DNA from 2 places in the Actinomadura kijaniata genome. Region 2 is predicted to be linked to the other one. Evidence: riboswitches for the same ligand, from Rfam matches in the RefSeq annotation. Region 2 holds a riboswitch; the other holds the start of a gene.
The links. Region 2 has a riboswitch for S-adenosylmethionine ahead of thrC (threonine synthase). Riboswitches for the same ligand answer to the same signal wherever they lie in the genome.
Positions count from the first base shown of each region.

Region 1: another riboswitch for S-adenosylmethionine. It lies ahead of HNR61_RS13115 (aminotransferase class V-fold PLP-dependent enzyme); the one in region 2 lies ahead of thrC (threonine synthase).

Region 1 is NZ_JACJIA010000003.1:224,042-227,442, reverse strand. Features, by position in the region: gene HNR61_RS13120 (SseB family protein) at 1-283, opposite strand, end outside; gene HNR61_RS13115 (aminotransferase class V-fold PLP-dependent enzyme) at 421-1,740, opposite strand; SAM riboswitch class IV at 1,789-1,905, opposite strand; gene HNR61_RS13110 (hypothetical protein) at 1,955-2,338, shown strand; gene HNR61_RS13105 (transglycosylase domain-containing protein) at 2,585-3,401, opposite strand, start outside.
Region 2 is NZ_JACJIA010000012.1:284,608-288,008, forward strand. Features, by position in the region: gene HNR61_RS36420 (cation diffusion facilitator family transporter) at 1-867, shown strand, start outside; SAM riboswitch class I at 1,135-1,276, shown strand; gene thrC (threonine synthase) at 1,291-2,535, shown strand; gene HNR61_RS36430 (MoaD/ThiS family protein) at 2,549-2,827, shown strand; gene HNR61_RS36435 (hypothetical protein) at 2,954-3,401, shown strand, end outside.

The sequences.
Region 1 (3,401 bases), on a different contig from region 2:
AGTGCCGGTAACCCGGGCCCAGGCAGACGCGCATCGCGGCCGCCGAGGTGTAGACGAGCACCCAGGTGCGGTCGCCCTCCTGCTGGGCGGGCCAGGTCGGCTGCGCCTCGTTGGCGAGCACGTCGTCGATCATGTCCGGTGGAACGGGGACGACCAGCTCGCTCTCCGCCAGCAGGCGGAAGAACTCCCGCTGGTCCCCCGTGCGCACCGTCTCCAGCAGTCGGCGCTCAAGCTCCGACGTGGGCCGCCACGCGTCGGCCACGGCCGCCACCCCCTGTTTCATCGCGCGCTGCCTCTACCCCGGCCGGGCAGGTTACGGACCTGCCTACGCTACATGGGCGAACAGTGCCAAAGCGCCCTATCGTCCGGTTCTGTGGATGAGACGACCCGTCCGCGAGGCAGCGGCCGCGGGGCCGCGGGTCACCCGCGCGGCTCGCTCGTGAGCCTGGTGAGGGCGGCCAGCAGCCGGTCGACGTGCTCCTCGGTGCTGCCGATCCCGAAGCTCGCGCGCACCGCCGTGCTCTGCCCGTCCTGGCATCCCTCCCCGTTCTCCGCCGAGGCCAGCAGGTGACGAACGAACGGATGGGCGCAGAACTTGCCGTCCCGAACGCCGATTCCGTACTCACCTGAAAGCGTAAGCGCCACATCACGCGCGTTCCAGCCCTCGACGGTGAAGGACACGATTCCGACCCGGGGGTGACGCTCGTCCCACAGGGTGAGTTCCCGCACACCCGGAACGCGGGCCAGGCCGGAACGCAGCCGGGTCAGCAGCCGCTCCTCGTGCTCGACCAGGGAGTCCCAGCCGGTGGCGGCCAGCGCCTCGCAGGCGGCGGCCAGGGCGATGACGCCCAGCACGTTGGGGGTTCCGGCCTCGTGCCGGGCCTCGGGCTCGGCCTGCCATCGCGTGGTGTCGCCGCGGTCCTCGACCGACGCGCTGGCCCCGCCGCCCTTCAGGTACGGGTCGGCGGCGCGCAGCCAGTCCGAGCGCCCCGCCAGCACGCCCGCCCCGAACGGCGCGTACAGCTTGTGCCCGGAGAACGCCACGTAGTCCAGGCCCAGCGCGGTCATGTCGAGCGGCCGGTGCGGGACGTGCTGGGCGGCGTCGACGGCGATGCGCGCGCCGTTGCGGTGGGCGGTCTCGGCGAGTTCGCGCAGCGGCCACAGCTCGCCGGTGACGTTGGAGGCGGCCGTGACGACGAGCAGGCGCGGCCCGGTGGGGGCCTGCGCGAGGGCGCGGTCGGCGGCGGCGACGGCCTCCAGCGGGGACGCGGGGGCGGGCAGCCGCACCACGTTCTTCCAGGGCAGCAGGGTCGCGTGGTGCTCGGTCTCGAAGACCACGACGGTGGTGCCGGCCGGCAGGGCGTGCGCGAGCAGGTTCATCGCGTCGGTGGTGTTGCGGGTGAACACGACCGACGCGCGCCGCCACGCGCCCAGGAACGACCGGACGGTCCCGCGCGCCTTCTCGTAGGCGGCGGTGGTCACCTGGGAGGCGTAGCCCGCGCCCCGGTGCACGCTGCTGTAGTAGGGCAGTGCGCGGGTGATGGCCTCGTGCACCGCCTCCAGACAGGGGGCGCTGGCGGCGTAGTCGAAGTTGGCGTAGGGGACGCGGCGGCCGTCGTTCAGCGGAACGGTGACGTCGGCGCCGACGACGCGAAGTTCCCGGTCCGGAAAGCGAACCCCGTGCTGCCCGGAACGCGTCACATCGGGGGTGACGGGGGCTTCGGTAAGGGTGGCGGACATGGGCGGTACCTCCTCGGAATCCAGGGATCCCGGAAGGTGGCTCGGCGGGATCCGCGCTTGCCGGAACGCGGTGTTGCGTCCGGCCTGGTCCTCACCCGGGGCACCCCATCGCGGACGAAGGGTTGCCGGCCAGCAAGCCGGGGCTTGACGCTGGCGCTCATGACCTAGTGCGGAATTATAGACACACGTGATCGGGGAGCAAGTGGGAGGTCCAATGCGAAACGCGGCGTTGCGGGCGCTCGCCGGGGGAGCGCTGCTGCTCGCCGGCGCCGGTCCGCTGGTCGGCTGCGGGGTCCTCGGCGGGGGCAACACCGCCGCGGTCTGCGACGACACCAAGAAGGCGTTCCAGCAGTACATGTCGCAGGTCAGATCCCTTCCTGCCAACCAGCCGGCCCCCTGGGGGCAGGCCGTCCAGCAGCTCGCCGGGAAGGTCGACGGCCTGGCCGCCAAGGCGGAGGACGCGGCCCTGAAGAAGACCCTCAAGGAGGAGGCCAAGCGCCTGCGGGAGGCCGCCGGACCGGCCGGGACGGGCGACATGGCCGCCCTGGACGATGTGATGAAGAACACTCCCGCCCGCGTCGGCGCGGTCTGCGACTGACCTGGCCGGGGGACGCGCGGTGAGGACCGTGCCGTGGACGCCCGTCACTCTGCCGCCGGGCGGTCCGTGACGAGATCGGCGAGGTGTCCCGCGCGGAGGTTGGTCGAGAGCCCGGCCGCCAGGACCCCGGACTCGGGGAAGGCGCTCCGGCGGGGAGGCCGGACATCCGCGCCGCCGAGGCGGGTGAGCCGGATCAGCGGAGCGGAGAAGCGAGGAGGCCCGGCGTCCGCCGGGCCTCCTTCCGTGTCATCCTCGGGCGTCGGGTCGGTTGCCGTCGCCGGAACCGTCGCCACCGCCGCCGTTGCCGGGGCCATCACCGTTGCCGGGACCGTCCCCGTTGCCGGGACCGTCGCCGCCGTCCCCGTTGCCGGGGCCATCACCGTTGCCGGGGCCGTCGCCGTCGCCGGGCGGGGACGGGGGACGGCTGGACGGGGGCCGCTGCGAGTTCGGCGGGGTGGGCCGCCCGTTCGGGTTCGGCTCGCGTGACGGCGGAGCGGTCCGCCGGTCGTCGTAGCCGCCGCTGTCGTAGCTGCCGGGAGCGGACGACGGCGCGCCGAACGACTTGTACTCGAAGCCCTTGACGTCCACGGCCTGCGCCATGTAGCCGCGCCAGATCTGCGCGGGCAGCTGGCCGCCGTAGGCCCCGTAGCCGGGGATGCTGAGCGGCTTCTGGTCGCTGCGGAACATCGCCACGGTCGTCGCCATCTGCGGGATGAACCCGTTGAACCAGATCGCCGCGCCCTGGTCGGTGGTGCCGGTCTTCCCGGCCACCGGGCGGCCGTCGGGCAGGTTCGCGGCGCGGCCGGTGCCCGACTGCACCACCCGCTGCATCGCGTAGGTGGCGTCGCGCGCGGTCTGCTCGCTGAACGCCCGCTTGCCCTTCTCCTCGAACGTGCGGCTCCGGCCCTTGCCGTCGGTCACCGCCTTCACCACGAACGGCTGCCGGAACCTCCCCTCGGACGCGAACGTCGCGAACACCCCGGCCTGCTGCACCGGGTGCGCCGAGATGACGCCCAGCGGGAACGTGTACGCGGCGTTCGCGCCGTTGGCGGTGAGCTGCTCC
Region 2 (3,401 bases):
CACTCGATCGCCGACACCCTGAACCAGGGGTTCCTGCTGGCGTCGCTGCGGCGCAGCGAACGGCCCGCCGACCGCCGCCACCCGTTCGGTTACGGCAACGAACGCTACTTCTGGTCGCTGCTGGCCGCGTTCGGGATCTTCGTGCTGGGCGCGGGCTACTCGATCTTCGAGGGCGTCGAGACGATCGTCCGGGGCGGCCGGGCCGACGACGCCGACGTGCGGCTGGCGTACGCGGTGCTGGTGCTGGCGCTGCTGCTGGAGGGCGGCTCGTGGCTGCGGGCGGTCACCCAGGCCCGCCGGGAGACCCGCGGGATCGACCGGAACCTGGTCGAGCACGTGCGCGAGACGCCGGACGTGACGTTCAAGGCCGCGCTGTTCGAGGACAGCGCCGCGATGGTCGGGCTGGCGCTGGCGGCGGCCGGGCTGACGCTGCGCGAGATCACCGGGTCGGTGGTGTGGGACGGGATCGCGTCGATCCTGATCGGGCTGCTGCTGGGCGTGGTCGCGATCGTGCTCGGCCGCGACAGCAAGGAGCTGCTCATCGGCCGCGCCGCCGACACCTCGACCCAGTGCCGCATCCGCGCCATGATCGCCTCGGCGCCCGGCGTGGACGGCGTGGACGAGCTGTTCACCATGCACTTCGGGCCCGACGCCCTGCTGGTCGCCGCCAAGGTCCACTTCTCCGACGCCATCAGCGCCGACGAGGCCGAGGACATCGCCGAGGACATCGACCGGACGCTGCGTGAGGAGGAGCCCCTCGTCCGGCACGTGTTCCTCGACCCCACCCAGGCTCCGCACGTCCCCGACCAGCGTCTGACCAGCCCGAACGGGCAGCGCCGACGGCGCGCGGCCGATCCGACGGCGTGAGGGAGGCCACAGCCGGGTAGCGTCTCAGACAGTGGACACCGCCTGTCGTCGAAACGGTCAGGTCGTGTAATCTCAGCGCAGACAGCGTGATAACGCTTGTCACATAACTTCGTATCGCTCATTCAGAGGGGTGCAGGGAGCACAGTGGCCTCGGGCCGGTCTTCCAGCTCAGCCCTCACACAACTTCATATCGCTCATCCAGAGGGGTGCAGGGAGCACAGTGGCCTCGGGCCGGTCTTCCAGCTCAGCCCTCACACAACTTCATATCGCTCATCCAGAGGGGTGGAGGGACCGGCCCTACGAAGCCCCGGCAACCGCCCGGTAAGCGCGCTCTCGCGATCCTGCGAGGCCGACCGGGAAGTGGTGCCAACTCCGGCCTGTGACCAAGGTGGCACAGGAAAGATGGGGGAAAGGCCTCGCTCCATGGCATTCTCGCCTGCCACGAATCTCGGACCCGCGACCGGTCTCAGCTGCCGCGAATGCGGTCACGTCCGCGAACTCGGCCCGTTCTACGCCTGTGAGGAGTGTTTCGGGCCGCTGGAGATCTCCTACGACTTCGGCGCGATCACCCGGGCGGACATCGAGGCGGGACCGCGCAACATCTGGCGCTACCGCGGCCTGCTGCCGGTTCCGGAGAACGTCGCCGAGACGCCCAACACCGAGCCCGGCCTCACCCGGCTGGTCCGCGCCGACCAGCTCGCCGAGGAGCTCGGCCTCCAGCGGCTGTGGGTGAAGGACGACTCGGGCAACCCGACGCACTCGTTCAAGGACCGCGTCGTCGCCGTCGCGCTGGCCGCCGCCCGCGAGCTGGGCTTCAAGGTGCTGGCCTGCCCGTCCACCGGCAACCTGGCCAACGCCGTCGCCGCCGCCGCGGCCCGCGCCGGGATCCGCAGCGCCGTGTTCGTGCCGTCGAACCTGGAGTCCCAGAAGATCATCACGACGGCCGTGTACGGCGGCACGTTCGTGACCGTGGACGGCAACTACGACGACGTCAACCGGCTCGCCTCCGAGATCGCGGGCGAGCAGGAGGACTGGGCGTTCGTGAACGTCAACGTCCGCCCCTACTACGCCGAGGGCTCCAAGACCCTGGGCTACGAGATCGCCGAGCAGCTCGGCTGGCGGCTGCCGGACCAGATCGTGGTCCCGGTGGCGTCCGGCTCCCAGCTCACCAAGATCGACAAGGCGTTCCAGGAGCTCATCAAGCTGGGCCTGGTCGAGGACAAGCCCTACAAGGTGTACGGCGCGCAGGCCGCCGGATGCGACCCGGTGGCGACGGCGTTCAAGAACGGCTGGGACGTCTTCCGGCCGGTCAAGCCCGACACCATCGCCAAGTCCCTGGCCATCGGCAACCCGGCCGACGGCACCTACGTGCTCGACGTCGTCCGCCGCACCGGCGGCGCGGTCGAGGACGTCACCGACGAGCAGGTCGTCGAGGGCATCCGGCTGCTGGCCCGCACCGAGGGGATCTTCGGCGAGACCGCGGGCGGCGTCACCGTCGGCGTGCTGCGCAAGCTGGTGGAGAGCGGGCGGCTGGACCCGGGCGCCGAGACCGTGATCATCAACTCCGGCGACGGCCTGAAGACCCTCGACGCCGTCGCGCCGGTCGTGGCCCCCACCGCCAACATCGCCCCGTCGCTTGAGGCGTTCCGCGCCGCGGGCATCGCCTGAGAAAGGACCGAACATGAGCACCGTGTCTGTGCGGATCCCGACGATCCTGCGGACCTACACCGGCGGCGAGGCGGAGGTGAAGGCCGAGGGCGACACCCTGCGCGCCGTCGTGGCCGACCTGGAGGCCAACTACTCCGGGATCTCCGCCCGGATCCTGGACGACAACGGCAGGATCCGGCGGTTCGTGAACGTGTACGTGGGCGACGAGGACGTGCGGTTCGCCGACGGCCTGGACACCCCGACCCCGGCCGGGACGCAGGTGTCGATCATTCCGGCGGTCGCCGGCGGCTGATCCGCCCGGCCGCTCCCGCCCCGGCCGCCCGCCGCGGCCGGGTGTGGCCGGACCAGGCCCCTTTTCCCCTGTCAATTGCCGGGAAAAGGGGCTTTTGTCCTGATGGGCGGGGGTAGGGGCCCTGGCATGGGAACAGCGGAGGAGATCGCGGCGGCGGTGGCGGACCACCCGCTGGTGCGCGCCGTCGAACCGATCGGATCGCGGGCGCCCGACGGCTTCCGCGCCGCCACCGAACTGTCGGACTGGGACTTCGCCGTCAGCGTCGAGGACTTCGGCGAGGTCGCCGGCGACCTGCCCCGGCTGGTCGCGCCGTACGACCCGGTGGCCGTCCAGTGGGACCCGCTCGGCGACCACGCCTGCTACCTGGTCGTCCTGCCCGGCCCGGTGAAGGTGGACCTGGTCTTCCCGGAGGTGGCGCGCCGCCCCAACCCGCCGTGGCGGGTCGGGCCCGACACCCTCCCGGCGATCGACGTGCACTTCTGGTGCTGGACGCTCGGCCTGGTCGCCAAGCGGCGGCACGGCATGAACGACCGGGTGCGCGGCGAGCTGCTGCGGATGAGCGGGCACCTGCTCG